2 regions of the Klebsiella sp. WP3-W18-ESBL-02 genome follow, and region 2 is predicted to be linked to the other one. Evidence: riboswitches for the same ligand, from Rfam matches in the RefSeq annotation. Region 2 holds a riboswitch; the other holds the start of a gene.

Evidence for each region. A riboswitch is a leader RNA that binds a small molecule or an ion and turns the genes downstream of it on or off. The one in region 2 is predicted to bind cobalamin.
Region 1: it holds a riboswitch for cobalamin, as region 2 does, so the genes downstream of both, H7R56_RS04985 (cobyrinate a,c-diamide synthase) here and btuB (TonB-dependent vitamin B12 receptor BtuB) in region 2, are expected to answer to the same signal.

The regions. Positions count from the first base shown of each region.
Region 1 is NZ_AP021972.1:1,031,312-1,046,928, reverse strand. Features, by position in the region: gene H7R56_RS05065 (cobyric acid synthase) at 1-781, opposite strand, end outside; gene H7R56_RS05060 (energy-coupling factor ABC transporter ATP-binding protein) at 778-1,584, opposite strand; gene H7R56_RS05055 (energy-coupling factor ABC transporter transmembrane protein) at 1,593-2,270, opposite strand; gene H7R56_RS05050 (energy-coupling factor ABC transporter substrate-binding protein) at 2,257-2,538, opposite strand; gene cbiM (cobalt ECF transporter S component CbiM) at 2,540-3,277, opposite strand; gene H7R56_RS05040 (cobalt-factor II C(20)-methyltransferase) at 3,274-3,987, opposite strand; gene cbiK (sirohydrochlorin cobaltochelatase) at 3,984-4,763, opposite strand; gene H7R56_RS05030 (cobalt-precorrin-6A reductase) at 4,760-5,560, opposite strand; gene H7R56_RS05025 (precorrin-3B C(17)-methyltransferase) at 5,557-6,282, opposite strand; gene cbiG (cobalt-precorrin 5A hydrolase) at 6,282-7,337, opposite strand; gene H7R56_RS05015 (cobalt-precorrin-4 methyltransferase) at 7,318-8,091, opposite strand; gene H7R56_RS05010 (decarboxylating cobalt-precorrin-6B (C(15))-methyltransferase) at 8,084-8,653, opposite strand; gene H7R56_RS05005 (cobalt-precorrin-7 (C(5))-methyltransferase) at 8,643-9,248, opposite strand; gene cbiD (cobalt-precorrin-5B (C(1))-methyltransferase CbiD) at 9,242-10,381, opposite strand; gene H7R56_RS04995 (cobalt-precorrin-8 methylmutase) at 10,378-11,013, opposite strand; gene cbiB (adenosylcobinamide-phosphate synthase CbiB) at 11,024-11,983, opposite strand; gene H7R56_RS04985 (cobyrinate a,c-diamide synthase) at 11,980-13,353, opposite strand; cobalamin riboswitch at 13,449-13,627, opposite strand; gene H7R56_RS04980 (GHMP family kinase ATP-binding protein) at 13,761-14,630, shown strand; gene cobD (threonine-phosphate decarboxylase CobD) at 14,615-15,617, opposite strand, start outside.
Region 2 is NZ_AP021972.1:4,958,033-4,973,649, forward strand. Features, by position in the region: rRNA gene H7R56_RS23765 (16S ribosomal RNA) at 1-154, opposite strand, end outside; gene murI (glutamate racemase) at 524-1,381, opposite strand; gene btuB (TonB-dependent vitamin B12 receptor BtuB) at 1,326-3,182, opposite strand; cobalamin riboswitch at 3,247-3,434, opposite strand; gene trmA (tRNA (uridine(54)-C5)-methyltransferase TrmA) at 3,549-4,649, shown strand; gene H7R56_RS23785 (YijD family membrane protein) at 4,738-5,091, opposite strand; gene fabR (HTH-type transcriptional repressor FabR) at 5,107-5,742, opposite strand; gene sthA (Si-specific NAD(P)(+) transhydrogenase) at 5,940-7,340, shown strand; gene oxyR (DNA-binding transcriptional regulator OxyR) at 7,323-8,240, opposite strand; gene argH (argininosuccinate lyase) at 8,546-9,919, opposite strand; gene argB (acetylglutamate kinase) at 10,039-10,815, opposite strand; gene argC (N-acetyl-gamma-glutamyl-phosphate reductase) at 10,825-11,829, opposite strand; gene argE (acetylornithine deacetylase) at 11,983-13,134, shown strand; gene ppc (phosphoenolpyruvate carboxylase) at 13,436-15,617, shown strand, end outside.

The DNA.
Region 1 (15,617 bases), 1.2 Mb from region 2:
GCGGCAGTTGCACCACCGCCACGTCAATCTCATACGCTGCCGCGTGACGGTATTTGCCCTTTTGCAGCGCCACGCCGTCTTCATCTTCCAGGTCAACTTCCAGCCACGGCATCACGCCCAGCACCGGCACATGAGTCAGCGCTTCAATCTGTTCAATACCAGAGTGCAGCAGCGCAACGTCGCCGCGAAACTTATTGATAATCACCCCTTTCACCCGCGCCCGTTCGTGCTCGCGCAGCAGCGCCAGGGTACCGTAGATAGCGGCAAACACGCCGCCCCGGTCTATATCGGCCACCAGAATCACCGGGCACTGCGCCATCTCGGCCATGCCCATATTGACGATATCGCGGTCACGCAGGTTAATCTCCGCCGGGCTGCCCGCCCCTTCCAGTACCAGCACCTCATACTCGCTCGCCAGACTCCGGTAGACGCTGAGAATCTGCTCGCGCAGGCGCGGCTTGTAGTCGTGATAGCTGACAGCGTCCATATCGCTCGCCACTTCGCCCATCAGTACAATCTGCGCTTTGCGGTCGCTGGTTGGCTTGAGCAGAATCGGGTTCATCCGCACATCCGGCGCAATGCCCGCCGCTTCCGCCTGAAAAATCTGTGCGCGCCCCATCTCTTTGCCATCTGGGGTAATGCCGGAATTGAGCGCCATATTCTGCGATTTAAACGGCGCGCAGCGCAGGCCATCCTGATAAAAAATCCGGCATAGCCCCGCCACCAGCATACTTTTCCCAACATCGGAGGCGGTGCCCTGCAACATAATGGCCTGTGTCATACGGTTCCTTTTTCACGCATCCGGCGGAAAAATTCCGCCTCGGTTTTACACAGCGGCAGCCCCAGCTCCGCATGCAGCTTCACCAGCCATGGCTGGCTCAACCCCGCTTGTTCAATCAGTGCTGTACGGGCAAACACCTCGCCCGGCTCGCCCTCAGCCAGCACTTCGCCGTGGCGCAGCACGTATACTGCGTCGCTAACTTCATAAATTAAATCAATATCGTGGCTGGAAATCACCACATGATTTCCCTGCGCCACGATGCGTTTGATGATATCGATCATCTGCGCGCGCCCGGAGGGGTCCAGCCCGGCGGTCGGTTCATCCAGCAGCAGGTAGCGCGCCTGTAATACCAGCGCACCGGCAATCGCCACCCGTTTTTTCTGCCCGTGGCTCAGGCATTGAATCGGCTGCTGACGGAAGTGCTGGGCATCAACCAGCGTCAGCGCGTCGTCTACCCGGCGGGCAATTTCCGTTTCCGGAACGCCCAGATTACGCAGGCTAAAGGCGATATCGCTATCAATATCGGTGTAGAAAATCTGCTGCTCCGGGTCCTGGAATACGGTCGCTACCTGCTGGCGCAGCGCCAGCAGCCCGCGCTTACTGTAGTCCAGCGGCTTGCCCTGCCACAGCACTGCCCCCTGCTGTGGGCGCAGCAGCCCGCTGAGGTTCATAAACAGCGTCGATTTTCCGCAGCCGTTCGCCCCAACGAGGCCGGTGACGGCCTGGCGCGAGAAGTCCAGCGTCAGCCCTTTGAGCGTCGGTTCCTGCTGGTAGCGAAACCAAAGGTCAGTGGTAGCCAGCATGGCGTTCCTTAGAGGTGAAAATCACCTTGATACAGTTTGATATCCAGTACGGTGCTCATCTGCTGATAGCGGATTAAAACACGCGTAAACAGCAGGCTGACCAGCATCGCCAGCGAGCGGTAGCCCAGACGAACGTTGCGATAACCAAAGCGCAGCGTCTGCGCCCGGTGGATCGCCATCGCCTCGTCCAGCAGGATAAAGATAAAGCGCCAGGTCAGCAGGATCTGCTCGATCAGCAGGCGCGGCACTCGTCCGCGTTTGAGCAGCACGATAAGCTGCGGGAACGGCAGATTCAACACCAGCCAGAAGGTCGCGGACAATGCGGCCAGGCTGCGCCAGAAGGTCGCGTTGGCGGTCGCAAGCCCGGCGGTGGTGATGCCGAGCGAGAACGAACCCAGCGGCACGCTCACCAGCAGCGCGTGCGGGTCGCGGCTGACGCTAAAAACAATCGTCACCACGCCTACCAGCAGAAAGCCCAGCGGCAGCGCCATCCAGCGAAGCCAGCGCCACAGCGAGATACGCAGCAGCCAGCAGGTAAAACCCGCCGTCAGTGCCATCAGCAGCGCCTGTCCGAGCGGCGGCAGGCTAAAGGCCAGCACCATCATCAGCAGCCAGAGCAGAAACTTTCGCTCTGGCTGCACGTGAAACCAGCGGCTTTGGTAACTCAGCCTATCAAGCCCGGTCATCATGGCGCTGGCGGCCCTTGTAGTAGCCGAGAATGTAGAAAATCACCGCCGCGCCGAGGGAACCCTGCAGGGTAAATAGCAGGCTCTCAATTTCGCCGCTTGCCGGTTCATAGAGCGGCTGGAACCACGGCTTATAGCCTGGATCAACGGCGCTAATCACGCCTTCAGCCTGATCGTCAGAACCACCGTATTCGCCGCCATGGTTGATAAAGAACGGCAGGATAACCAGCGCAATCACCATCGCCAGCAGGATTAATGTCTTTTTCATTTTAGCGCCCCTCAGTGGCGATCAGCTGTCGCTTGGTTAACTGGTCGTAGATCATCACCGTCAGCAAGCCTTCGGCAATGGCGATAGGAACCTGAGTCAGGCAAAAGATCCCCATAAACTTCAGGCTCGATCCAACAAAGCCCGCCTGCGGATCCGGAAAGGCCACGCCCAACTGGAGAGAGGTGACAAAGTAGGTCGCCAGGTCCGCCAGCATGGCGCACAGGAACACCGACACATCGCGGCGGAACCCGGCCTTACAGGCCATCTTCCACACCAGATAGCCGACGATTGGCCCAATTACCGCCATTGACATGCCGTTAGCGCCAAGCGTCGTCAGGCCGCCGTGAGCCAGCAGCAGCGCCTGGAACAACAGTACGATCGCCCCCAGAATAGCCACTACGCCCGGCCCGAACAAAATGACTGCCAGCCCCACGCCGGTCGGGTGCGAGCAGCTCCCGGTGACGGACGGGATCTTCAATGCCGAGAGGACAAAAATAAACGCCCCGCACAGCGCCAGCAGCACCTTCTGGTTGCTGTCTTCCTGCACGATGCGGCGCAGGCGAACCAGCCCGTACCATAGGCACGGCAGGAACAGCAGCCACCAGGCCAGCGCCCACATCGGCGGCAGGAAGCCTTCCATGATGTGCATCGCAAAGGCTTCTTGCGGTACCACCAGCAGCAGTATCGCCGCCGCGAATCCACTGAGCGATAACTGCTTCAGCTGTTGTTCCAGTTTCATTTTCCTTGCTCCCACTGTTTATTCACCAGAATGGTGGAGAAATACGGCAGCGGCAGGTCGTCAGCGACCTCGCCTAAATGCCGCCAGCACTGTTCACCCGGCAGCGTCGCCTCGGCCATCAGCAGTGCGTTATCCAGCAGTCCTGCTTTTGCCAGCAGCGCTTTAATACGCGGAAAACGGCCATAGACTTTCATCAGCACCAGGCTGTCGTGCTGCGCCAGCGCGCGTTCAATCTCGTCTTCCGGCGCGGTGCAGGCGACCACCGCCAGCGACTGCTGTTCCATTGCCAGCGGCGTTTTGCTGCGCGCGGCAATGGCAGCGAACGAGGTCACGCCGGGCACAATCTCCAGCCACTCAGGGCTGCCAATGCGCTGGAGTAAAAAGACCCAGGTGCTGAACAGCATCGCGTCACCGAGGGTGATAAAGCCCACGCGCTTCCCGGCTTCCACTTCGCGTACCAGCGCCGCCGAAACGTCATCCCAGACGGCCTCTTTTTCAGCGCTGTCGGCGCTCATCGGGAAGTGGCAGCAGCGTACTTCGGTCTGTTCGCCGAGGTATTCGCGCACGATGGAGAGCGCCAGGCTGTCGCCGCCTTTGCGGCCAGCCGGGGCGTAAAGAATATCCAGCGAGCCCAGAATGCGCGCCGCGCGAATGGTAATCAGGTCAGACGCACCCGGCCCGGTGCTCAGGGCATACAGTTTGCCGCTCATGCTGCCTCCAGAGACTGCTGTAAATGGTCAACAAACATGGCGCGCACCACCGGGTTTTCGCCCAGCCCGCACAGCCACGGCGTAGCCGGAATGCCCGCCGCGTTAAACAGCGTCTTCCACGAATCTTCTTCGTCGGAGGCCATGTCGTTGATAGCGTGGTCGCCCGCCACCAGCATCAGCGGCATCAGGTGTACGGCGCTGACGCCCTCTCTGCTCATGCTCTCAATCAGCACCTCCACTTCCGGGTAGCTCTCCACCGCGCCAACCCGCGCCGGGAAGCGCTGGGCGGTCATCATATGGTCGAGGCAGGCGTAGGCAGCAAAGGCGTGGTGGCTGGCGCCGTGGCCCATAAACACCACCTTTTCGTTGGCGTTCAGCGCAGGCATTTGTTGGGTGAGCGCCTCCATCAGACGCACATAGTCGTCGTGGCCGCTCAGCAGCGGCGTGCCGAGGGTCAGGCGTTTAAACAGCGGGCGCAGGCTCTGTACTTCGCGGGCAATTTTCTCGTACTCGTCGCCATTGATAATGTGCAGCGACTGAACCGCCACATCGTCATAGCCGAGGTCCGCAAGCTTTTGCAGCGCCTCAAGCGGCGTATCGGTTTCAATGCCGTCGCGGGCTTTCAGCTTGCGGATAATCATGCCCGAGGTAAAGGCGCGGAACAGGTCACGATCGGGGCAACTGGCCGCCAGTTCGCGTTCGCAGGCGACAATATTCTTCTCGCAGGTATCGTGGTAGCTGGTGCCGAAGCTCACCACCAGTAGGGCTTTTTTCATGCTTGATTCCTTTTGTCGTCGGCCAACCAGCGCGCTAAGCGCTCGGCAAAGGCGGACTGACTTTCCAGTAGTTCATCGCCGGACACCAGCGGTGCCGGACGGGTAATCACGATGCAGGGAAGTCCGGCGTCCAGGCAGGGTTGTACCTTCTCCAGATAGCCGCCTTCCGCGCCGGAGGCTTTGGTCACCACCACGTCGGCGCGGCAGTGACGATAAAACGCGGCGTTAAATTCCGCGCTGAACGGCGCGCAGATAGCAAAAATCTCGCCCACGCCAAAGCCGAGGTCGGCGCACTGCTGCACCACGTTCGGCACCGGCAGCACGCGGGCCAGCAGCGTTTTTTCCGGCAGCCCGGCGCGCCACAGTGCCAGGTCTTTGCTGCCAGTGGTCAGCAGCACCCGCTGGCCCAGCGGTTTAATCTGCTCACAGGCTTCATCAATGCTGCCGACGTAGTGCAGCAGCGGGTGCGTCAGTTCATCCCGTTGATCCGGGCGCTGGTAGCGACTCAGCAGGACACCCGCTTGCGCACAGGCGTCCAGCACGTTGCGGCTGACCGCTTCGGCATACGGGTGCGACGCATCAATCACCCAGCGTGTGTTGTGTTCACGAAGCCAGGCGACCATCTCTTCCCGCTCCAGACGACCGCAGCGCACCTGCCCCTGAATATCGCCCGCCAGCGCTTCGCCGGTGGGTGTCGCCACCGACACGGTGTAGCGCACCTGCGCGGCATCCAGCTGCAGGCAAAGCGCGCGCGCATCGCTGGTGCCGCCCACCACCAGCACGTCACCGAAACTCACAGCACGTAGCCTCTAGGCGTGATCATCAGGCCGTCCTGCACATAGGTGGTTTTATTGCCGACGATGACCAGGCTGGTCATGTCCACCGGTTCAAAGTCCATCGCGCCGAGCGTAGTGAGCCATTTTTCCTGCTTTTTGCGCCCGGCCGACTTCACCACGCCCACCGGCGTATCGGCGCTTTTAACCGCGGAAAGCAGTTCAAAGGCGCGCGCCAGATGCCCTTCGCGACCCCGGCTGCGCGGGTTGTAGAAGCAGATAACGAAGTCGGCTTCCCCGGCGGCGATAATACGTTTCTCGATCACCGGCCACGGGGTGAGCAGGTCGCTCAGGCTGATATGGCAGAAGTCGTGCATCAGCGGCGCGCCCAGCAGTGAGGCCGCCGCAATGCTGGCGGTCATGCCCGGGATCAGGCGCACTTCCACGTCCAGCTTCTGTTTGCTGACCAGTTCCAGCACCAGCCCCGCCATGCCGTAAATGCCCGCATCACCGCTGCTAATCAGCGCCACGTTGTGCCCGGCCTGCGCCAGTTCAATCGCCGCCTGACAGCGTTCAATCTCTTTGCACATCCCGGTTTTGATCACCTGCTTATCGCCGGTAAAGGCTTTCACCAGGTGGGTATAGGTTTTGTAGCCGACGACGATTTCTGCCGCCTGCAGCGCCTCGACGGCCTCCATGGTCATCATGGCCTGCGAGCCAGGGCCGATCCCAATTACGCTTAACATCAGTATGTGACTCCCAAAGTAATGGTGATCCCCTGTTCACGCAGGGTTCCACCGAGTAAGTGCCCATCGCTTAACAGCCATGCCGACGGGCCGGAAACGCTGCCAACGCCGACCGTTTGTTTGACAAACAGCGATGAGGGAAAACGGTGCTCATGCTCGCGCAGAGCGGACACGCTAAACACCTCAAACGGTACGTCGAGGTCGCTTGCCAACTGAATCAGCCCCAGTTCATCCTGCTTAAGGACAATGCTGCCGATAGCCTTCAGCGCCAGCGGGTCCAACTGCTGAAGTGCCAGCTGGCGCATCAGCAGCGCGCTAATCAGCTCGCGCGGGGTGCCGCGACGGCAGCCAATGCCCGCAACGATGCGCCGCGGGACCAGCTTCCAATGGGGCACCGGCAGATCGGGTAACGTTTTACGCAAGGTGATACACACCAGCCCATCGAGGTCGGGCAGCGTATGAAGATCGGTAACCGGAATAAAACCGCGTAGGTCGCAGCGGCGAATATCAGCGCTAAAACGGTCGTCCCACCACAGCCCAACCCGCTGCTGGCTGACGAGCATTTGGTTAACCGCCTTTACCGCGGCGCGAAAGTCGTGCATCCGCGCGTTGAGCTGACAGGCCAGCGTATCCAGCGCCGCCACCTCATTCACGTCGGTGGCGGTGGTGATGACCGGCTCCACGTCGAGAATGCCCGCCAACCGTCGTGCCAGGTCGTTCGCGCCGCCCACGTGGCCGGAAAGCAGGCTAATCACGTGCTGGCCGCGTTCATCAATCACCACCACCGCCGGGTCGCGGAGCTTATCAACCAGCAGCGGCGCCAGCACGCGTACCGCGATGCCGGTCGCGCCGATAAACACCAGCGCTGAATAGTGCGTAAATGCCCGCTGCACGGTACGGGAAAAGCTGCCGTCAAAAGGCAGGAATCCCTCCACCACCAGCCCTTCGCGGGTAAAGCAGGTCATCGGCAGCGCCGAGTGTAGCCGCCTGGCCAGCGCGACGCCGCCGGGGGTCAGGCAGAACAGCGCAATGCGCTCAGGCTTTGCGGTATTCATGGCTAAAATCTGCGGCGTAGAGGCGCGAGTAGTGGTATTCCTCGCCGAGAAAATCCCCGACCAGGATCAGCGCCGTTTTACGGATGTCGGCATCGCGCACTTTATCGGCGATATCCAAAAGCGTACCGCGTACGGTCTGGCTCTCGGGCCAGGTAGCCTTGTAAATCACCGCCACCGGCGTGGTCGCCGGGTAGCCGCCGTCAATCAGCCGCTCGGCGACTTTGTTGATGCGCTGTACGGAGAGGTAAATCGCCATTGAGGTGCGATGCTGGGCAAAGGATTCCAGCTGTTCGCGCTCTGGCACCGGCGTACGCCCTTCCAGGCGAGTGATGATCAGGCTTTGCGAGACTTCCGGTACCGTGTACTCGACGCCCAGCTCCGCCGCCGCGCCGAGAAACGCGCTGACGCCCGGCACCACCTGCCAGTCAATGCCGCGACGGGTCAGCTCTTCGCCCTGCTCGCGCACCGAACCGTACAGCGACACGTCGCCGGTTTGCAGGCGCACCACCGTTTTTCCGGTCTTCACGCCCGCTTCCATCAGGTCGAGGATTTGCTCAAGGTGCAGCTCGGCGCTGTCGTGGCACTCGGCTTCCGCCGGGCAGTAGCTCAGCAGTTCGGGGTTAATCAGCGAACCGGCGTAAATCACCACCTGCGCCTGTTGCAGCAGGCGGTAGCCTTTCAGAGTAATCAGTTCGCGGTCGCCCGGCCCGGCGCCGACGAACCAAACGCAGCGTGTATCAAAAGCCTCAGCCATGGTGTCGCTCCTTGTGACAAGCAAGCACAAAAACGGGATTGTGCGGTTTAAAATAGTGACCGGTGCCCAGCGCCGTCAGCGTTGAAACATTCAACTGCTGGCAGTCAACCGCCGGGACTCCGACGCGCTGGAGATGCTCGAGAGCACAGTGCAGGTTCTCCTGCAAAATAAAGGTCATCACCAGACGCCCGCCCGGGCGAAGCTGGCGCAGAGACCAGTCGATAAGCGCGCAGAGATGGCCGCCGCTGCCGCCCATAAAGACCGCGTCGGCGAGCGCATCAACCGTCAGCGGCGCTTCGCCTTCTACGATGTGAATATTCCGGCACTCAAAGCGCTGACAGTTTTCCGCCAGCAGATGCAGCGCCGCCGGATTGCGCTCAATCGCCGTCACCGTCAGCGCCGGATTTTGCAGCGCGGCTTCAATCGACACGCTGCCGGTGCCTGCGCCAATATCAATCAGGTGACTCGCACCGTGCAGCTCAAGTTTTGAGAGCGCCAGCGCGCGCACTGCCTCTTTGGTCATCGGCACCTTTTCGCCGCGTAAAAACAGCTCATCTTTCATCGAGGATCACCACCGTGTTCATCTCATAATCGCGCTCCACGGCGCTAACCGGCAGCCAGTGGATGCGTTCGTTGTCCTGCGCCAGGTTTTCGCCAATCACCATCCAGCGGTGTCCCTTACCGCGCGCCACCAGTTCAGCGGCGATGGCTTTCGGGCCGCAGCGTTTGTCGGTGACCATCGCCACCTTGCGGTGGCTCGCCAGCCTGTCGAAATCCACCTCGCGCCCGTGGCTGCTGGTCAGCCACATGTCGTTCATATCAATGCCCGCCTGCGCGCACAGGTATTGCACGGCGCTGACGCCGGGGATCACCCGCACGTTTTCACGGCCAAAATGGGCAATAAGCCGCGTGCCGATGCCGTAAAACAGCGGGTCGCCGGAGGCCAGCACCACCACGTTTTGCGCCTGTCGCGCCTCAATCCACGCCAGCACCTGGGGAATATTGGCGCCCAGCGGGCAGCGTTCACCATCAAACGCCGGAAACTGCGCCAGATGGCGCACGCCGCCAACCAGCGCATCAGCTTGTTTCACCGACTCCACGGCCTGCGGCGTCATCAGCTGTACGCCCGCCGGGCCCATTCCGACGACGGTTAACATTGCATGTCCTTGACGATCTCGTTGACCGGGCGATTGCTGCCGAGGATCTGGTTATCAAAGGCAAACATGATGGCATCGCAGATGGGCGGATTTTGCGTGAAGCGCAGCCGCTCCAGCACACGCTGGCAGATGCGCTTGGCCAGATGGTTGTAGATTTTCTGGAAGCCGTGAGCGTCAATGTGTTCCATTGCCGCTTCGGTGGTGTCGCACTCGCTCACCAGAGTGAGCAGTTCAAGGGGCGCGCCGAGCAGCGCCAGATGGGCCACCAACGTCTCCATGCGCCCGTCGGCGATATGGCTGTGGGTGTGGAAAATCCCGGCGGCGATTTTGACCAGCTTGCCGGGGTGGCCAATCAGCACAATCTGGCGGAAGCCAAGGCGCACCGACTCTTCAATCATGTAGCCGACAAAGTTGCTCATGGTGACCACCACCTGCGAGTCAATGCCCATCTGCTCGCGTACGAAGCGTTCGCCGTGGTTGCCCGGTACCAGCACCACGCGCGCCAACCCGGCGGCACGTTTCATCTCCAGTTCCAACGCCAGCGAGCGTTTCCAGCTCTCTTCCGACATCGGCGTCACGATACCGGTGGTGCCAATAATCGAAATGCCGCCCAGAATGCCCAGCCGCGCGTTATAGGTTTTCTTCGCCCGCTCTTCGCCCTCTGGGGCAAAAATCTCCACCTCTGCGCCGCGCGCCGGGCCGATGGCTTCACGAACGGCGGTTTCAATGGTGTGTCGCGGGGTACGATTAATCGCCGCGCTGCCGATGGGCAACCCGATGCCTTTGCGGGTAACGGTGCCAACACCTTCGCCGCCGCGCAGGATAATCTCGCCGCTGTCGTTGACGGTGACGCGAGCAAAAATCAGCATCCCGTGGGTAGCGTCGATATCATCGCCGCCATCTTTGCGGATGGCGGCAATACCCTGCTGGCCTTCGACGTGCGGGGATTCGACATTCAGGTTTAGCGTCACGCCCGACGGCGTGACAATCGAGATCTGGTGAATCAGGTGCTGGCGCATCACCATCAGCGCGGCGACTTTCGCCGCCGCCGTGGCGCTGGAGCCGGTGGTGTAGCCTTTGCGCAGCGCTTTGCCGTTATGCCACACCGGGGCATCAAAGGCGGGCTCGCTCATCGCGCCCCCTGCAGATGGTAGAGAATGGCGTTGACGATCGCCGCCGCAACGTTGCTGCCACCTTTACGCCCCAGCGCGGCAATGCCCGGCAGGCTGCTTTTGCTCAGCGCCTCTTTGGATTCCGCCGCACCGACAAACCCGACCGGCACGCCAATCACCCCGCCGACCTCCAGCGCGTTATGCTCCATCAGGCGAAACAGCGCGGTTGGCGCATTACCGAAGACAAACACTTTGTCGCCCTCCTCTTTGGCGGCAATGTCCACCGCCGCCATCGAGCGGGTAATGCCCTGCGCTTTGGCCTCGCGCACCACGCGCGGGTCGCTGATGTAGCAGCGGCACTCGCCGCCGAAGGTGGCCAGCAGGTTTTTGTTGATGCCGGAAAGTACCATGGTGGTGTCGGTGTAGAGCGTGCACGGGCGGCTCAGCGCCTCGCACAGGCGGGTTAATGCATCCGGCGAGAACCACAAAATATCCAGCCACTCGAAGTCGGCGGTGGTGTGGATCACCCGTTTGATAATCGCTTCGTGCAAGGGGCTGGCGAAGCGATACTCCGGGCGCGTTTGCGCGATAATCTCGCTGATAATCTCGAAGCTTTTGCGCTCAATCGCTTGCGGTTGCTGGATATAGTTCATGCAGTGCTCCTCAGGCCACGCCGATAAGCCAGAACCTGACCGCCATAAACAGCAGCAGGGCCAGCGTTGACGCTACCCACATCAGTCGAATCGTTCGGGAAATATCATCAATGGCAATCGGGCGATGCGCGTCGCCAATCCACGGCTTGTTCACCCGCTCGCCAAAATAGTCGTTAGGGCCGCCAAGACGGATGCCCAGCGCCCCGGCGACGGTCGCTTCAGACCAGGCGCAGTTGGGGCTGCTGTGGTTTTTACGGTCGCGCCAGCCGATACGCAGCGCGCGCGCGCCATTATCGCGGCAGATAAAGGCGGCAAGGCCAATCAGCAGCCAGCTCAGACGCGCGGGAATGAAGTTCGCCACGTCGTCGAGACGCGCGCTGACCATGCCAATTGCCCGGTATTTTTCGTGCTTGTAACCCACCATCGAGTCGAGGGTGTTCACCGCTTTGTAGGCCATCGCCAGCGGCGCGCCGCCGAGCAACAGGAAGAAGAGCGGCGCGATAATGCCGTCGACGGTGTTTTCCGCCACCGTCTCCACCACCGCGCGGTTGATCTGTTCCGGCTGTAGCTGTGAGGTATCGCGCCCGACAATCCACGACAGCTTGATACGGCTTTCGGCAAGATCGCCTGCCCGCAGCGGACGTTCGACCGCCTGCGCCGACTGCGCCAGGCAGCGCCCGGCCAGCACCGTGAAAATCATCCACACCTCAACGCCAAAACCCAGCCACGGATGCACGCTCGCGGCGAGGTGCAGCACGCCCCAGGCAACGGCGTAACTCAGCCCCACCACCACCAGCCACATCACCCCGCCGCCAATACGCAGCGCAAGGTCGGTATGACACATCCTGCGCACCGCGCGCTGCACGGCGTTAATCAGGTTGCCTATCCAGCGCACTGGATGCGGCCAGCTGTGCGGGTCGCCGATGATGAAATCAAGCCCCCAGGCCAGGCACCAGGCCAGCAGCGTCATTGGGCACTCCTTGCGGCGGCAAACCAGTGGTTGAGCATCGACGGGTTCTGAGCAAAATGGAGATGCAGGTAGCTGGCAAAAGTATTGCCACGTTGCCAGCCACCGGCCCACTGCTGGAGCACCGCGCCGTCGCGGGTTTTACGGCACGCCATCACCGCAGGCGTCTGGGCGGTAAAATCGGAATAGTGGAATTCGTGGCCGCGCAGCACGTCGCCGGGAGCAGCGAGCAGCGTTGGCTGCTGCGCCTGCGCTTCGCAGTAGCCAAAGCGGGTCAGCCGGGAGCCCATTTTGCTGTGGCCGGGCAGAATATCGGCCATTGCGTAGGTATCACCGTTCTTATCTTCCAGCGTGGTGCCAAGGTACATCAGGCCGCCGCATTCGGCGTAAATCGCCACGCCGCGCTCGTGCGCCGCGCGCAGCTGCGTCAGCATTGGCTGGTTATCTGCAAGGGCACGGGCGTGCAGTTCCGGGTAACCGCCGCCGAGCCAGATCATCTGGCAATCGGGCAGCACCGCGTCATGCAGCGGGCTAAAGCGCACAATCTTCACGCCAGCACGCAGCAGCAGTGCCAGATTGTCCGGGTAGTAGAAGTTGAAGGCTTCATCATCGGCAAGGGCGAGCGTCAGCCCCGCGCCGGAGTCCGGCATGGGCGGCCATTGGCCGGAAGGTAAAGTGCGCAATGCGCTCAGTTCAAGCAGACGATCGGCATCCAGCGTTCGCTCCAGCACGGTAGCAAAGTCTTGCCATGGCCCATTGTCGAGCGCCGATTCTCGGGCAGTGACCAGCCCAAGATGGCGCTCCGGCAACGATACGCCGTCCACGTGCGGCACATAGCCCAGCACAGGAAGGCCGCAGTAGCGTTCAATGGCGTGCTTAAGCAGCTGGAAGTGGCCCTCGCTGTTGACGCGATTCACGATGACGCCAGCGATATTCAAGCGGGGATCGAAGTGCTGAAACCCCATCACCGTCGCGGCAATAGAAGTTGAAACCGCCTTACCGTCCACCAGCAGAATCACCGGACAGCCCAGCTGTTTCGCCATCGCCGCGCTGCTGCAATAATCAGGGTCGGTGCCGTAGCCATCGTAAAGGCCCATGACGCCTTCAATGACGGCAACATCGGCCTGCTGCATATGTTCGCAGAACAGCGCATTAAGCGTGGGGGCAGGCAGCATATAGCTGTCGAGATTATGGGAGGTAACGCCGCTAAGGGCGCTGTGCCAGCCGGTATCAAGGTAGTCCGGCCCGACTTTGTAAGGCTGAACGCGCAGGCCGCGTCGCTGTAACAGCGTAAGCAGACCCAGCGTTACCGTGGTTTTACCACAGCCGCTGCCGGTCCCGGCGAGAACAAATGCGTGCTGTCTGGCTGCCATACCCTGACCCTATGCAGGGTGGTCATCGGGTATAGCCGTGCGTGCGCCCGGTCCGGAGACCGTTCGACTCAAAGCAACCCACTTCCCACCGAAGTTGTTGTTAATGGCCAACAGGCAGGTCTTCTGGCTTAGCGTCATCCTCGCCCGTCCTTCCCGATCTGTCGATCAGTGGTGTGTACGGGGTTGTCAGCATCACAGCAGCGGGGGCTGCGGAGGGTTTACACCTCCTTCCCTGGCACATAATCTATGCCAAACCTGTTGGTTGCAGATTTATACCGGCACGTCGGCCCGCATAAAATAAAAACAGGTTACTCTAGCGCCGCAAAAGAAGGATTTCGTTGCGCTATGACAATACCGGCAGATTTATTTACGGTAGTTATATTTCGTTCGGCAAAGCAAGGAAAATCATGAGCGTGGCGCGCTGTCCCGCCTCCTGTGGGGAACTTATTCAGGGCTGGATTCTCGGCAGTGAGAAGCTGGTTTCTTGCCCGATTGACTGGTACAGCACGGTGGAAGTGCGCGACGGAACGCCGCTTGCCGACGAGCGCCCCCTGGCGCGGGCGATGCTCAACCGGCTGCTAGCCCAGTTGGGCTATCCACAGGCGCTAAGCCGTTCGCTGCGCATAGAGATTCACTCAACGATTCCGTTGGCTAAGGGAATGGCCAGCAGCACCGCCGATATCGCCGCCACCGCCGTTGCCGCCGCGCATCATCTGGGCCAGACGCTCAGCGAATCGGCGCTCGCCGCGCTATGCGTTTCGCTGGAGCCGACGGACAGCACGCTATTTTGTGCCCCCACCCTGTTCGATCATCATCACGCGCGCACGCAAATTGCCTGCCAGCCCGCGCCGCATTTCGACCTTCTGGTACTGGAAAGCCCGCTACGGCTTCGCACCGTCGACTATCACCGATTACCCCGCCAGGCGGTGCTGGAGGCAAACGCCGGGGTGCTCGATCTGGCATGGGAAAAAGTGCAAAGCTCCTGCAGACGTCAGGATGCTGGCCTGCTGGGCGAAGCGGCGACGCTCAGCGCCACCGCCAGCCAGACTCTGCTGCCCAAGCCGGGGTTTGCGGCGCTGCTGGCACTGGTTGAATCATGCAGCCTGTATGGCCTGAACGTAGCGCACAGCGGCAGCGTTGTCGGGTTGATGCTCGACCGCCGCCGTCACGATGTAGAGTATCTGCGCTGGGCGCTGGGGCAACGTTCGTTAGCGGCGCACTGGCCGCAGCTGCATCTGCGAACGTCGGTATCGGGTGGCGTTCAGCTCAGTACCTGACTCAGCGCCGCCAGCAGCCGCTGGTTTTCTTCGGCGCTGCGGATAGCCACCCTGAAGTAGCGCCCGTCGAGCCCCGGGTAGTTAGCGCAGCTGCGAATTAAAATCTGCTGTTCCAGCAGCGCGTATTGCAGCTCAAGGTCGGGGCGCTCGCAGCGCAGAAACAGGTAATTGGCTCGCCCGGGGTAAACCGTGATCCCGTCAATCTTACTGAGCGCACGGTAAAAGCGCGCCCCTTCATCGGCCAACCAGCGGCGAGTGGCCTGCTGGTAGGCGCTATCGTTGAGAATCACCTCGCCGGCCAGCGCGGCGAACGCATTGATTGACCACGGCATCTGCCGCTGGCGCAGCCTTGCGACCGCCCGTTCATCGCCGTTGAGCAGGTAGCCAAGGCGCAGGCCGGGAATAGAATAGAATTTGGTCAGTGAACGCAGCACCCAGACGTGGGGATACTCCGCCAGTAGAGGAATAAATCCCGGCGCATCGGGGATAAAATCAAGGAAGGCTTCGTCGAGAATCAGCGCGATGTCCAGCGCTCGGCAGCGTTCAGCAATGGCCGTCAATAGCGTGTGCTCCGGCATCAGCCCGGTTGGATTGTTAGGCGTGCAGAGAAACAGGCAGTCGAGTTCAGCCGTCAGCGCCGGGAGAATCGCCTCGCTCAGCTGCCAGCCGTCCTCTTCGCGCAGGTAAAACGTGTCGATAACGCAACCCTGCGTTTCCAGCGCGCGACGATATTCGGCGAACCCAGGCGCAACCACCATCGCCCGGCGCGGCTGCAGACCGTTGACGAGGGTAAAAATAGATTCCGTCTCGCCGTTACCTGCGAGAATCCACGTTGCCGGAACCCCGTGATGTGCCGCTAGCGCCTGATGCAGCTGCTGATACTCAACGTCGGGATAGCGTTCCGCACAGCTTAGCTGAGCCACAATGGCCTGTTTTAAGCTCTCGGGCATACCCAGCGGATTAATGTTGGCACTGAAATCCAGCAGC
Region 2 (15,617 bases):
GTAGTTATCCCCCTCCATCGGGCAGTTTCCCAGACATTACTCACCCGTCCGCCACTCGTCACCCAAGAGCAAGCTCTCTGTGCTACCGTTCGACTTGCATGTGTTAGGCCTGCCGCCAGCGTTCAATCTGAGCCATGATCAAACTCTTCAATTTAAGTTTGATGCTCGTGAATTAAACTTCGTAATGAATTACGTGTTCACTCAGAGACTTGGTATTCATTTTTCGTCTTGCGACGTTAAGAATCCGTATCTTCGAGTGCCCACACAGATTGTCTGATAAATTGTTAAAGAGCAGTGCCGCTTCGCTTTTCTCAGCGGCGCGGGATGTGCATATTACGCTTTCCCGCTTCAGAGTCAAGCATTTAATTTCGCTTTTCTCTGTTGAGATTCTCAGGAGAACCTCGCTGACCCGGCGGCTTGTAATCCGTTGTTCCGTGTCAGTGGAGGCGCATTATAGGGAGTTCTGAGACGTTGACAAGCCCTGTTTTAAAAAAACTTTTCAAGCGTCTCTTTTTTGAACAAATCAGGATGAAACAGGCAGTTTTTCGAGCGTTTCAAAGCCATAACGGCGTAAAACGGGTAAAAGTTGCTCAGTTTCCGCCGTGAGCGCCATGCAGTAGGCCAGATTCGGTTCACTGGATTTCGCATCCGGTGCCTCATGCTCAAGCAACCAGGCCGTTCGACGCGCAATCGCCGCACCGGAATCCACCAGTCGGGTACCCTCCGGCAACACCTGCAGCAGTTCCTCTTGTAATAGCGGGAAGTGGGTGCAGCCGAGCACGACGGTATCCGGCGGCTCCGGCATACGAAGCCATGGGCGAAGAATGCGCTTCAACTCGTCGAGTGGCACCGGTTCGCCGTGCAGCTTCGCTTCAGCCAGCTCCACCAGCTCTGCAGAACCGAGCATCTCTATACGGCATTCGTTAGCAAAGCGGGCGATCAGCTCATGCGTATAAGGACGCTTCACCGTCCCTCGCGTTGCCAGCAGCCCGACGATACGGTTCGCCGAAAGACGCGCCGCCGGTTTAATGGCCGGGACTACGCCCACAACGGGGAAGCCGAAGTGCTCACGCAGCGCGGGCAGCGATACCGTGCTCGCCGTGTTACAGGCGATGACGGCCAGCGCTAATGGATAACGCTGCTGTACCGCAGTGACGATTTCAACAACGCGCTCAACGATAAACTCTTCACTCTTCTCGCCATACGGGAAAGCGACGTTATCGAACGCATAGATGTAATGAAGATCCGGCAAGAGATGCCGGATCTCATCGTAGACCGACAGCCCACCTACGCCGGAATCAAATACCAGCACGGTGGGACGTGGTTCAGAAGGTGTAGCTGCCAGACAAGGTGTATTCCCGTCCTGCAGTTTGGTAGCCATAAACTGTCTCGTAATCTTTATCGAACAGGTTGGCTATTTTACCACGAACTGTCAGGTGTGAGGTGACCGGATACGATAATCCGATGTCCCATAAGCTCACGCCGCCCATTTTTACATCACGATTATTGTCATAATCATTATCGTAGCGCTCACCCAGGTACTGATACATGACATTCCAGCCAAGATCGTAAACCTGTCCGGTCAGCTCATACTTCACCTGCTGCTTAGCGCGGCGATAAAGCACCTTGTCAGTTTGGTCATCACGTGGATCGACGTATTGCAGCGTCAGATGATGCTCCACTGGACCGGTGGCGATATTCCCCGTCCATTCAAGCCCCTTAATGGTGGCCGACTTCACGTTGATGTACTGATTGTTTTTGTAGTCAATCAGGTTCTGGATTTCGTAATGATAAGCCGACAGACGCCAGTCCAGCGGACCGGTTAACCCTTCAAGACCCGCTTCCCATTGCTTAGACTCTTCCGGTTTCAGGTCAGGGTTAGCGGCAATGCCCGGCCCATAGGATGAAGCAAAGCGCGTCGCCCCAAACTGTTGCCCCAGAGAAGGTGCCAGGAAGCCAGTACCATAAGAGAGCGTGGCCCGATAGCCATCGACAAACTGCCAGCCTGCGGCCGTTTGCCAGGTGCCGTGCCAGCCGAACTGCTCATCATGATCTTCACGTCCGGAAGCTTCTAAGGTGACGTCGCCAAGCTGCTGCTGCCCGGTCAGGTATAGCCCGGTCGTATCGCGCTTATAGACATCCGATAACGTGGTGCTGCTGGACGTCAGTTTTTCCTGTTTCCAGTCGACGCCGCCGCTAATCGCCCCGTGCCCAACTTCAACGTTATTCCCCCACTGGATATAACGCTGTTCCATATTGTCCAGCGTCGCATCCCCGGCATAGCGGCCGAGATCGTTGCTGTAGTTGTAATTTTTCAGGTGTTGGTAGTTCGCAATCAGCTGGGAAGAGTAAATACCCGAGCTGTAGCGCAGGCCCGTATCCCAGGACTGCGTATAGTTCTGCGCCTCGTCGTTACCGCCCGCATACCCATAAGAACCCTGATCGTAATCGCTGTTAGCGGTATAGCCATAGCCACGGAAAAAGCCGGAGAAGTTATCGTCGAACTTATGCTGTACGCCGCCCCAGAACAGTTTATTGCGATAGCCGTCACGGTCGCTATCACCGCTGTAAGGGGAATCCGGCTGAACGTTGAAGCCGTGAGTCGTCTGGTAAGCCCCAGCCGCCGTCACCAGCGTGTCGCCAAAGCGTTTGTTCACCGCGCCATCATAAGTCTGATAGCCGTTAGTACCCGCACCGGCATTAATCTGAGCGTGCTCATCGTCGGTCAAGGTAATAATGTTGACGACACCGCCGATCGCGCCAGACCCGTACACCGCTGAACGCGGCCCACGGATATACTCAATGCGCTGCACCAGCGATACCGGAATCTGCCCAATATCAATGCCATTGGAAATGCCCGCACGCGCCATAGGCACGCCGTCAATCAGCACCAGCACGTGGCGTCCTTCGGTACCGCGGACATAAAGAGAAGCGCTCTGCCCGATACCGCCATTCTGAGCGATATCAACGCCCGGCAGGCGGCGCATAACGTCGTTCAGATCTTTAGATTGCCAGCGCTGAATATCATCACGCGTAACAATATCCGTAGGAGCCAGAACGGTATTAACAGGTTGTTGGAAGCGGTTGGCGGTCACCACCAGCGTGTCTGAATTGCTGTCTTGCGCCCAGCCAGAAAATGCCGTGACGGATAACGCCGTCAGCAGCGAAGCTTTTTTAATCATTTTTAAAGCATCCGAAACATAAAAAGGATGCCGCAGGCTTTATACGTTGTTCGCGACGATAAAACCCCATGCGACGTCATCCGGCAGGTCTTCGGGCTTGGAGGCGACATCGGAAAACGAGGACTTCCCACGGCAAGCCGCAGTGTCTGCATCGGGTGCATTCGTTTCCCACCTTCCTTACCGCTGCGCGTCAGCCCCAGATTCACACTGGATTCCCTTTTAACTCACAGGACCGGTACGGGGATGCTACATTTAGTTACATATAGATGTCCAGACTGCTATTTATGATTTTCACCTGTCTCGGTACTGGACATCCCCTGAGCAGGCCCTACAATCCCCGCGTACTTTTATTATTCAGGATGCATCATGACCCCCGAACACCTCCCTACCGAACAGTACGACGCTCAGCTCGCCGAGAAAGTCACTCGCCTGCAAACGATGATGGCGCCGTTTAGCGCGCCCGCGCCGGAGGTGTTCCGCTCGCCGGTCAGCCACTACCGCATGCGCGCCGAATTCCGCATCTGGCACGATGGTGATGACCTGTATCACATCATGTTCGACCAGCAGAGCAAAAGCCGTATTCGCGTCGACACGTTCCCGGCGGCCAGCGAGCTGATTAACACGCTGATGACCGCCATGCTCGAGGGCGTGCGCGGCAACCACGCGCTTCGCCATAAGCTGTTCCAGATTGACTACCTCACCACCCTAAGCCATCAGGCGGTAGTCTCGCTGCTGTACCATAAAAAGCTGGATGACGAGTGGCGTGAAGAGGCTGAAGCGCTACGTGACGCGCTGCGGGCCAAAGGGCTTAACGTGCATCTGATTGGCCGCGCGACGAAAACAAAAATCGAACTGGATCAGGACTATATCGATGAACGCCTGCCGGTGGCAGGCAAAGAAATGATCTACCGTCAGGTGGAGAATAGCTTCACGCAGCCGAATGCTGCGATGAACATTCACATGCTGGAGTGGGCACTCAACGCCACGCAAAATTCACGCGGCGACCTGCTGGAACTGTACTGCGGTAACGGTAACTTCTCGCTGGCGCTGGCGCGCAACTTCAACCGCGTGCTGGCCACTGAAATCGCCAAGCCATCGGTCGCGGCCGCGCAGTACAATATCGCCGCCAACCAGATCGACAACGTGCAGATTATCCGCATGGCGGCAGAGGAGTTTACGCAAGCGATGAACGGCGTGCGTGAGTTTAACCGCCTGCAGGGCATCGATCTGAAAAGCTATCAGTGCGAAACGATTTTCGTCGACCCACCGCGCAGCGGGCTGGATAGTGAAACCGAGAAAATGGTGCAGGGGTACCCGAATATTCTGTACATCTCCTGTAACCCGCAGACGCTATGCCAGAACCTGGAAACCTTGAGCCAGACGCATAACGTTAGCCGCCTGGCGCTGTTCGACCAGTTCCCATACACCCACCATATGGAATGCGGCGTACTGCTCACGAAGAAGTAAGACTTAACGTAGGCCGGATAAGCGAAGCCGCCATCCGGCAATCTGCTCCGTCAGCGCCGGATGACGCTGCGCTTATCCGGCCTACTGATTAGGACTCGTGTTTGCGGTTACGCATCCGGTAACCGATCCAGAAGACCATCGCTACCGACAGTACCGCCGGGAAGAAGTTAGACCCGATGTCCGGATACTCGGCACGCACCACTGTGCTATACAGCAGCACGCCCAGAATAAAGCAGGCAGCAGCAAGGCCTGGCAACCCCACCGGCATCGTACGGTTCTGATAGCGTTGATGCAGACAGTAAACCGTCAGCACCAGCGAGATAATGGGAAAAACGGAGAAAGGTACGATGGAGCTAAACAGGGCTGCAAACGTGCCGTTAATCGATAAGCCAGCCAACAGCGCCAGCAGCAGCGTACCCTTTTCTTGACCTGACAGTTTCATTGCTCGTTTACCACCTTATTCGGACTGATGTGTCGTCTTCTCTTGTTCACGGCGATACCAGTAGTACGCGCCTTTTGAGATCATCCGTAATTGCAGCACCAGCCGTTCTTCCAACTGCCGGCGCTGTTCAGGGCTCACGTCCAGCGCCTCGGCCCCTGCGCTAAATACAATGGTTACCATCGCCTCGGCCTGCGCTTCCGTGAAGGCACGCGGCATATGGTTTTCGATTTCCAGATAGTCAGCAAGTTCCGCAATGAAATGCTGAATTTCACGCGCTACCGCCGCGCGAAATGCGGCGGACGTTCCTGAACGTTCGCGCAGAAGCAGGCGGAAGGCGTTTGGATTATTGCCGATAAATTCCATAAAGGTCGAAACGGAGGTACGAATAACGCTACCGCCTTTGGCAATCCGCTGGCGCGCCTGACGCATCAGCTGACGCAGCATCAGGCCGCTTTCATCGACCATCGTCAGCCCCAGCTCATCCACATCGCGGAAGTGGCGATAAAAAGAGGTTGGCGCAATTCCTGCCTCACGCGCGACTTCGCGCAGGCTCAGGCTGGCAAAACTACGTTCGGCACTAAGTTGACTGAATGCCGCTTCTACCAGCGACCGCCGGGTTTTTTCTTTTTGTTGCGCTCTAACACCCATCACGATGACTGAATCCTTCCACATGACCTGCTGGCACTATACCAGAGATTAAAACGAATCGACTTACGCAGCTTTGTTAATGATTGTTTACATGCTATTTATGCTATTTCGTATGAAAAAAGCCCAACGATAATTGGGTTATTACTTCGATGATGTTATGATTCTGTTGCTTTTATGTATAAGAACAGGTAAGCCTTACCATGCCACATTCCTACGATTATGATGCAATAGTAATTGGTTCCGGCCCCGGCGGCGAAGGTGCTGCTATGGGTCTGGTGAAGCAGGGAGCCCGTGTCGCCGTTATTGAGCGTTATCATAATGTCGGCGGCGGCTGTACCCACTGGGGTACCATTCCTTCCAAAGCCCTTCGCCACGCCGTCAGCCGTATTATCGAATTCAACCAGAACCCTCTCTACAGCGACCACAGCCGACTTCTCCGCTCTTCCTTTGCCGACATCCTGAATCATGCTGATAGCGTAATCAATCAGCAGACTCGTATGCGTCAGGGTTTTTATGAGCGCAATCACTGCGAAATGCTGCAGGGCGACGCCCGTTTCGTCGACGAACATACCATCGCGCTGGAATGCCCGGATGGGTCGGTTGAAACATTAACCGCTGACAAGTTCGTGATCGCCTGCGGCTCGCGCCCGTATCGTCCGGCCGATGTCGATTTCACTCACCCGCGCATTTATGACAGCGACTCTATCCTGAGCCTGCACCATGAACCTCGCCACGTCATTATTTACGGCGCCGGGGTTATCGGCTGCGAATACGCGTCTATCTTCCGCGGTATGGACGTGAAGGTTGACCTGATCAACACCCGCGACCGCCTGCTGGCGTTTCTCGACCAGGAGATGTCAGACTCGTTGTCTTACCACTTCTGGAATAGCGGTGTGGTCATTCGCCACAACGAAGAGTACGAGAAAATTGAAGGCGTGGACGACGGCGTGATCATGCACCTGAAGTCCGGCAAAAAGCTAAAAGCCGATTGTCTGCTGTTCGCCAACGGCCGTACCGGCAACACCGACTCGCTGTCGCTGGAAAACATCGGCCTGCAGGCCGATGGCCGCGGTCAGTTGAAGGTCAATAGCCTGTACCAGACCGCGCTGCCGCACGTTTACGCCGTCGGCGACGTCATCGGCTATCCAAGCCTGGCCTCCGCCGCCTACGATCAGGGACGTATTGCTGCACAGGCGCTGATGAAAGGCGAAGCGACCGCTCACCTGATTGAAGATATCCCGACCGGGATCTATACCATTCCTGAAATCAGCTCCGTCGGCAAAACCGAACAGCAGCTGACCGCGATGAAGGTGCCGTATGAAGTGGGCCGCGCCCAGTTTAAACATCTGGCGCGAGCGCAAATCGTGGGCATGAGCGTAGGAAGCCTGAAGATCCTGTTCCATCGGGAGACGAAAGAAATCCTCGGCATTCATTGCTTTGGGGAACGCGCGGCCGAAATTATTCACATCGGCCAGGCGATTATGGAGCAGAAAGGTGGCGGTAACACCATTGAGTACTTCGTTAACACCACCTTTAACTACCCGACCATGGCAGAAGCCTATCGGGTCGCTGCGCTAAACGGCTTAAATCGCCTTTTTTAACGTCTTTTCGAAATGGCCGTCCATCGTCTCACGGACGGCCTCTGCCAGCTGCTCATAGCGGCTGCGCAGCGGCGACCCCGGTCGATACACCAGCCCCACGGTGCGGCGCGGTTCCGGCTTAATGCACGGCAGGTAGACCACACCATCGCGTTTCCGCTCCGGCGGCACGGCCAACGCCGGCAGTAGGGTAATCCCGCTGCCCGCCGCCACCATATTGCGCAGGGTTTCCAGACTGGTCGCGCGGAAGTGAGTATCTTCATCCGCACCGGCTTCAAAACAGAAGCCCATGGCCTGATCGCGCAGGCAGTGGCCATCTTCCAGCATCAGCAGTTTCTCACCGGCCAGATCCGACATCGGCACGCGATCGCGCTCGGCCCACGGGTGATCTTCATAGATCGCCAGCAGCATCGGCTCATCAAACAGCGGCACCTCAATAAAGGCTTCGCTCTCTTTGACCAGCGCCAGAATGGCGCAATCCAGCTTACCGCTATCGAGTTGCGCCAGCAGCTGATGGGTTTGCGCTTCATGCAGATACATTTCGAGCTTCGGGAACGTCTGGTGCAGCATCGGGATTATGTGGGGCAGCAGGTACGGGCCAACGGTCGGGATCAGGCCGATATGCAGCGGGCCGGACATCGTCTCCCCCTGTTGGCTAGCCATCTCCTTCAGCACTTTGACCTCGCGTAACACCGTACGCGCCTGGTCCACCAGCAGCAGTCCGGCCTGGGTAAACAGCACCTTGCGGCTGGTACGCTCCAGCAGCATCACGCCCAGTTCATCTTCCAGTTTTCGAATCTGCCCGCTCAGAGTTGGCTGGCTGACGTGGCAGGAATCTGCCGCCCGGCGGAAATGCCGGTGTTCAGCTAACGCCACCAGGTATTCAAGATCGCGAATATTCATTATTCATCCTCCATCGCCACGATAGTTCATGGCGATAGATAGAATAGCAATGAATGATTATCCCTATCAAGGATTCTGTTTAATAATAAACCACAGAAACCGCGCGGTCCTTGTTTAACCCTTGAAGTCATCGCGCCGATTTCTGAGTTTCTCTCAAAACTCGACTAACTAAAGCCAACATGAACGTTTGCGGGCCCCGTGGCCCGCTTTTTTTACGCATAAAATACCCGGCGTTGCTTACGCTTGGCCGGGCTACTGATATTAGTGCCTGATGGCGCTACGCTTATCAGGCCTACAAAACATGGCTACGCAAGGCGAGCCTTTGCGTCGCTAATCGCCTGCGCCACCTGTTTCGGTGATACGCCGCCTTTCGCCGCACGTTTATCGAGGCAGGATTGCAGCGACAGAATCGGATAGACATCTTCGCCAATCACCGCGCTGAATTTTTGCAAATCAGCCAGCGCCAGATCTTCCAGCGGTTTACCCTGTGCAATGGCTTCGACGACGGCTTCACCCACAATATGGTGTGCTTCACGGAACGGGACGCCCTTGGCAACCAGATAATCCGCCAGTTCAGTCGCGTTAGCATAACCCTGCTGCGCGGCTTCCTGGCAGCGCGGGCGTTTCACCTGAATGCCGTCCAGCACCAGCGCCGCCATGTGCAGACAGTCCATCCAGGTATCCAGCGCATCGAACACGCCTTCTTTGTCTTCCTGCATGTCTTTGTTATAGGCCAGCGGCAGCCCTTTAAGGGTCATCATCATGCCGGTCAGCGCACCCTGCACGCGTCCGCATTTACCGCGGATCAGCTCCAGCGCGTCCGGGTTTTTCTTCTGCGGCATCAGAGAAGAGCCTGAGGTCACGCGATCGGACAGCTCAACAAAACCGGCTTCCCCGGTATTAAAGAAGATCAGATCTTCGGCGAAGCGTGACAGGTGCACCATGCCGATAGAGGCGTTGGAAAGCAGCTCCAGCACGTGGTCACGGTCGGAAACGCTGTCCAGGCTGTTGCGGGTTGCAGAAGCAAAGCCCAGCCAGCCGGCCAGCTGTTCACGGTCGATTTCATACGCGGTCCCCGCCAGCGCGCCGCAGCCCAGCGGGCTAACGTCCAGACGCTTCAGGGTATCCTGAAGACGGCTTTCGTCACGGGCCAACATCTCAACGTAGGCCAGGCACCAGTGGGCAAACGTCACCGGCTGCGCGCGCTGCAGGTGAGTATAGCCCGGCATCACTGCGTCCTGATTCGCCTGCGCCGTCTCAACCAGCGCACTTTGCAGCTGACGGTTAGCCACCAGCAGCTCTGCAACGGTATCTTTGCACCACAGCTTCAGGTCAGTCGCCACCTGATCGTTACGGCTACGGCCGGTGTGCAGCTTTTTACCCAGCTGACCCACTTTGTCGATCAGCTTGCCTTCTACCCAGCTATGGATATCTTCAGCATCGCTTTCCAGAATCTGCTGCGGATTGGCGCGAACCTCTTCCAGCAGCACGCCCAGCGCGCTTTCCAGCTGAGACTGTTCGTCAGCGGTCAGCACGCCAACCGTCACCAGCGCTTTGGACCAGGCAACAGAGCCAACGATATCCTGCTCCGCCAGGCGATAATCAAAGCGTAAAGAGTCATTGAACTGTTTGAACCGCTGATCCGCTGCCTGAGTAAAACGCCCACCCCAAAGTGCCATAACATGCTTCCTTAATTTCTTCGATTTCACTGCCGGATGGCGCTACGCTTATCCGGCCTACAGGTTCTGTTCACGCAGGCCGGATAAGGCGTTTACGCCGCCATCCGGCACACAAATGTTTAAGCCAGAATACGCGTACCAATCGGCGTGCCGTTAAACAGCGCCGGCAATTGCTCCGCGTGACGCCATGAAGCGATATCCACCGGGCGACCCAGCGTACGCGCCGCATCAAGCGCCGCGTTCACCTTCACAATCATTCCATCGGTAATAATGCCCTGGTCGATCAGCTGTTCAGCCTTCGCCGCCGTCATTTCGGCAATACGCTGGCCTTTACCGTCGAGAATACCGCTCACATCGGAGAGCAGAATCAAGTCTGCGCCCAGCGTTGCCGCCAGCGCGGTTGCCGCCTGGTCAGCGTTGACGTTCATTAGTTGCCCTTCGTCGGTCACGCCAATTGAGCTCACCACCGGCAGGAAACCGCCTTCCAGCAGCAGATTAATCAGCTTCGGCGAACCCGGCTGCGCCAGGCCCACGTGGCCCAGCTCTTCATCCAGTTTGCTGACCTTCACGCTGTCGCCGTCGCCGAGGAACAGGCCAACGGAGGCGATATCATGTTTCTTCGCCCATGCCAGCAGCGTTTTGTTGGCGGTACCCGCCAGTGCGCCGGTGATGATGTCAATCTGGTCGGCTGGCGTGACGCGCAGGCCATTTTTCTTTTTTACCGGCAGGTTGAGCTGTTTCATCAGTTCGTCCACCACGCAGCCGCCGCCGTGAACAATCACCAGCGGGCGTTGATGCGACTCGCGGTAGTTAACCAGCGCGGTAAACAGACGCTCCAGCGCCTCTTCGCTATCCAGTAACACGCCGCCCAGTTTGATAATTAATGGATTCATCATCGTCACACCTTAAATAAGAGACTGCGTCTCAGCAAAGCCGAAACGGATATTGGCACACTGCACGGCCTGTGCGGCGGCGCCTTTCAATAAGTTATCTTCGGTTGCTACCACGATCAGGTGTTCGCCCTGAACGGCAAAACCGATGTCGCAGAACGGCAGGCCCACCACGTTTTTCAGCGCCGGAACGCCCTTCTCGTATAAACGCACCATCGGCTTGTCGCCGTAGGCCTGTTGTAAAGCGTCCGCCACCTGCGCCTGGCTTACGCCCGGTTTCAGACGGCAGGTAATGGTTTCCAGAATCCCACGCGGGAAGTTGCCCAGATGCGGGGTAAAAATCACCTCGGCGCCTAAATGGCTGGCAATTTCCGGCTGATGGCGGTGGGTAAATACGCCGTACGGCTGCAGGCTAACTTCGCAGAAGCTGTTGGAGATCGCTGCTTTACGCCCAGCACCGCTCACGCCGCTGGTCGCATTGATCACCGGCCACTGAGAGAGATCCAGCAGATCGGCATCAATCAACGGTTTCAGGGAAAGCTGCGCCGCCGTGGGGTAGCAGCCCGGCACCGCGATAAGCGTTGCCTCTTTCAGTTTATCCGCGTTCCACTCCGCCAGACCGTACACCGCCTGCTCCAGCAGTTCGGGGTACTGATGGGTAAAACCGTAATATTTTTCGTAGAAGGCACCGTCATTGACGCGGAACGCCCCGGAGAGGTCGAACACCACGCAGCCCGCCGCGAGGAACTGCGGCGCCAGATCGTGGCTGACTTCATGCGCGGTGGCGAGAAACACCACGTCTACGCCCGCGCTAAATTCGCTGATATCGGACATCGGCTGCAGCGGCAGATCGACAATCCCTTTTAACTGTGGATGCAAATCTGAGATTAACTTTCCTGCATCATTGCTTTGCGCTGAGACCGTCAAAGCGGTTATGTTCATATGAGGATGGCGATTCACATAGGTCACAAGCTCTGCGCCAGCGTAGCCGCTCGCGCCCACAATCAGCGTATTCAACATCGGGGCCGTTTACCTTCTTATGTCTGTTTGCCTGATTAAGCGTCGTCACTTCACCCTACCGTTGGTGGGTTTTCTTACGCCTAATGATAATGTATTTTTATTCACAAATACTGCATGAATATTGATACTATCACGACCCGAGGTGTGTCAACAATGAAAAACAATTTACCACCATTTATCGAGATTTACCGTGCGTTGATCGCCACCCCGTCCATCAGCGCAACCGAAGAAGCGCTCGATCAGAGTAATGCGTCTTTAATCACTCTGCTGGCAGACTGGTTCTCCTCTTTAGGCTTCAATGTTGAGGTGCAGCCGGTCCCCGGCACGCGCAATAAATTCAACCTGCTGGCCAGCACCGGCCACGGCGCGGGTGGGCTGCTGCTCGCCGGTCATACCGACACGGTACCGTTTGATGACGGGCGCTGGACTCGCGATCCGTTCACCCTGACCGAACACGACAACAAGCTCTACGGCCTCGGCACCGCCGACATGAAAGGTTTCTTCGCTTTTATTCTCGATGCGCTGCGTGATGTGGATGTGACGACGCTGAAAAAACCGCTGTACATTCTGGCAACGGCAGATGAAGAGACCAGCATGGCGGGGGCGCGTTACTTCTCCGAGTCCACCGAGCTCCGTCCTGACTGCGCCATCATCGGCGAGCCGACGTCCTTACAGCCGGTGCGCGCACACAAAGGCCATATGTCGAACGCCATTCGCGTGATGGGCCAGTCTGGCCACTCCAGCGATCCGGCGCGCGGCGTCAACGCGATTGAAATCATGCATGACGCCATTGGCCGCGTGATGCAGCTGCGCGATTCGCTAAAAGAACGCTATCACTATGATGCCTTCACCGTGCCATACCCAACGCTAAACCTCGGCAGCATTCATGGTGGCGATGCCTCCAACCGCATCTGCGCCTGCTGTGAGCTGCACATGGATATCCGTCCGCTGCCGGGCATGACGCTGGGCGATCTCAACGGTCTGCTGGATGAAGCGCTCGAGCCGGTCAGCGCGCAGTGGCCTGGGCGCCTGACGGTCAGCGAACTGCACGCGCCTATCCCTGGCTACGAATGCCCGCCGGATCACCAGCTGGTTGAAGTGCTGGAAAAACTGCTCGGTACCAAAACCGACGTCGTGAACTACTGCACCGAAGCGCCGTTTATCCAGACCCTGTGCCCGACAATCGTCCTCGGCCCGGGCTCGATCAACCAGGCACACCAACCGGACGAATACCTGGAAACCCGCTTTATTAAGCCGACGCGCGAGTTAATTACCCAGGTGGTGCATCACTTCTGCTGGCACTAATGAATCTTGCCCGGTGGCGCTACGCCAACCGGGCCTACCCCCGCCCGTAGGCCGGATAAGCGCAGCGCCATCCGGCATCTCTAAGCCGCGATCTCCCTCACATTTTCATAAGCATTCCTTATCTGGCACGAAGCGAATTAACTTTCGTAAATTGCCGCGATTTATTCGTTTGCTGAAGCGATTTCGCAGCAATTGACGTAAGGGTTTTTACGTGGCTTTATAAAAGAGGTGTCTTTATTCCGGCCTTTCGTTCCAAAGGGCGGGATATAACAAAATAAAATGAGATGGGGTGTCTGGGTTAATGAACGAACAATATTCCGCGTTGCGTAGTAATGTCAGTATGCTCGGTAAAGTGCTAGGCGATACCATCAAGGATGCGCTTGGTGAGAACATTCTTGACCGTGTAGAAACGATCCGTAAGTTGTCCAAATCTTCTCGTGCGGGCAACGAAGCCAATCGCCAGGAGCTGCTCAGCACGCTGCAGAACCTGTCTAACGATGAACTGCTGCCGGTCGCCCGCGCGTTCAGCCAGTTCCTTAACCTGGCCAACACCGCCGAACAGTACCACAGCATTTCGCCGAAAGGCGAAGCGGCAAGCAACCCGGAAGTGATTGCCCGCACTCTACGCAAACTCAAAGACCAACCCGATCTCAACGAAACCACCATTAAACAGGCGGTTGAATCCCTGTCACTGGAGCTGGTGCTGACTGCCCACCCAACCGAAATCACGCGTCGTACGCTGATTCACAAGATGGGTGAAATCAACAACTGCTTGAAACAGCTCGATAATAACGATATTGCCGACTACGAACGCAACCAGATTATGCGCCGCCTGCGCCAGCTGATTGCCCAGTCATGGCATACGGATGAAATTCGTAAGCATCGTCCAAGCCCGGTTGATGAAGCAAAATGGGGCTTTGCGGTGGTTGAAAACAGCCTATGGGAAGGCGTGCCTAACTATCTGCGCGAACTTAACGAACAGCTCGAAGAGAACCTTGGCTATCGCCTGCCGGTCGACTTCGTTCCGGTACGCTTTACCTCCTGGATGGGCGGCGACCGCGACGGCAACCCGAACGTCACCGCAGAAATTACCCGTCACGTCCTGCTGTTAAGTCGCTGGAAAGCCACCGACCTGTTCCTGAAAGATATTCAGGTGCTGATCTCCGAGCTGTCGATGGTGGAATGCACCGACGAGCTGCGCGAGCTGGTTGGCGAAGAAGGCGCAACCGAACCGTACCGCTACCTGATGAAAACCCTGCGCAGTCAGTTGATGGCCACCCAGGCCTGGCTGGAAGCGCGTCTCAAAGGCCAGCGTCTGCCAAAACCGGCGGGCCTGATCAGCCAGAACGAACAGCTGTGGGACCCGCTGTACGCCTGTTATAAATCACTACAGGCCTGCGGTATGGGCATTATCGCCAACGGCGAACTGCTCGACACCCTGCGTCGTGTGAAGTGTTTTGGCGTCCCGCTGGTACGTATTGACGTCCGCCAGGAAAGCACCCGTCATACCGAAGCGCTGGGCGAGCTCACCCGCTACCTCGGCATTGGCGACTATGAAAGCTGGTCTGAAGCCGACAAACAGGCATTCCTGATCCGTGAACTGAATTCTAAGCGTCCGCTGCTGCCACGCAGCTGGGAGCCGAGCAACGATACCCTCGAAGTGCTCAAAACCTGTAAAGCGATCGTCGACGCGCCGCAGGGTTCCGTCGCCGCTTACGTGATCTCAATGGCCAAAACGCCGTCCGACGTGCTGGCGGTTCATCTGCTGCTGAAAGAAGCCGGGATCACCTTCGCACTGCCGGTCGCTCCGCTGTTCGAAACGCTGGACGACCTGAACAACGCCGATGACGTGATGACCCAGTTGCTCAACATCGACTGGTATCGCGGCTTCATTCAGGGCAAACAGATGGTGATGATTGGCTATTCCGACTCCGCAAAAGATGCGGGCGTAATGGCAGCCTCCTGGGCGCAATATCAGGCACAGGACGCATTGATCAAAACCTGCGAAAAAGCAGGCATTGAGCTGACGCTGTTCCACGGCCGCGGCGGTTCTATCGGGCGCGGCGGCGCGCCGGCCCATGCCGCGCTGCTGTCACAGCCGCCGGGGAGCCTGAAAGGCGGCCTGCGCGTGACGGAACAGGGCGAAATGATCCGTTTCAAATACGGTCTGCCGGAAGTCACCGTCAGCAGCCTGTCGCTGTATACCAGCGCTATTCTGGAAGCAAACCTGCTGCCGCCGCCGGAGCCAAAAGAAGAATGGCGCGGCATTATGGACGAGCTGTCCGACATCTCGTGCGAGATGTACCGCGGCTACGTGCGTGAAAACAAAGATTTCGTGCCTTACTTCCGTTCCGCTACGCCGGAGCAAGAGCTGGGTAAACTGCCGCTGGGTTCTCGTCCGGCCAAACGACGTCCGACCGGCGGCGTTGAATCTCTGCGAGCCATTCCGTGGATCTTTGCCTGGACGCAAAACCGCCTGATGC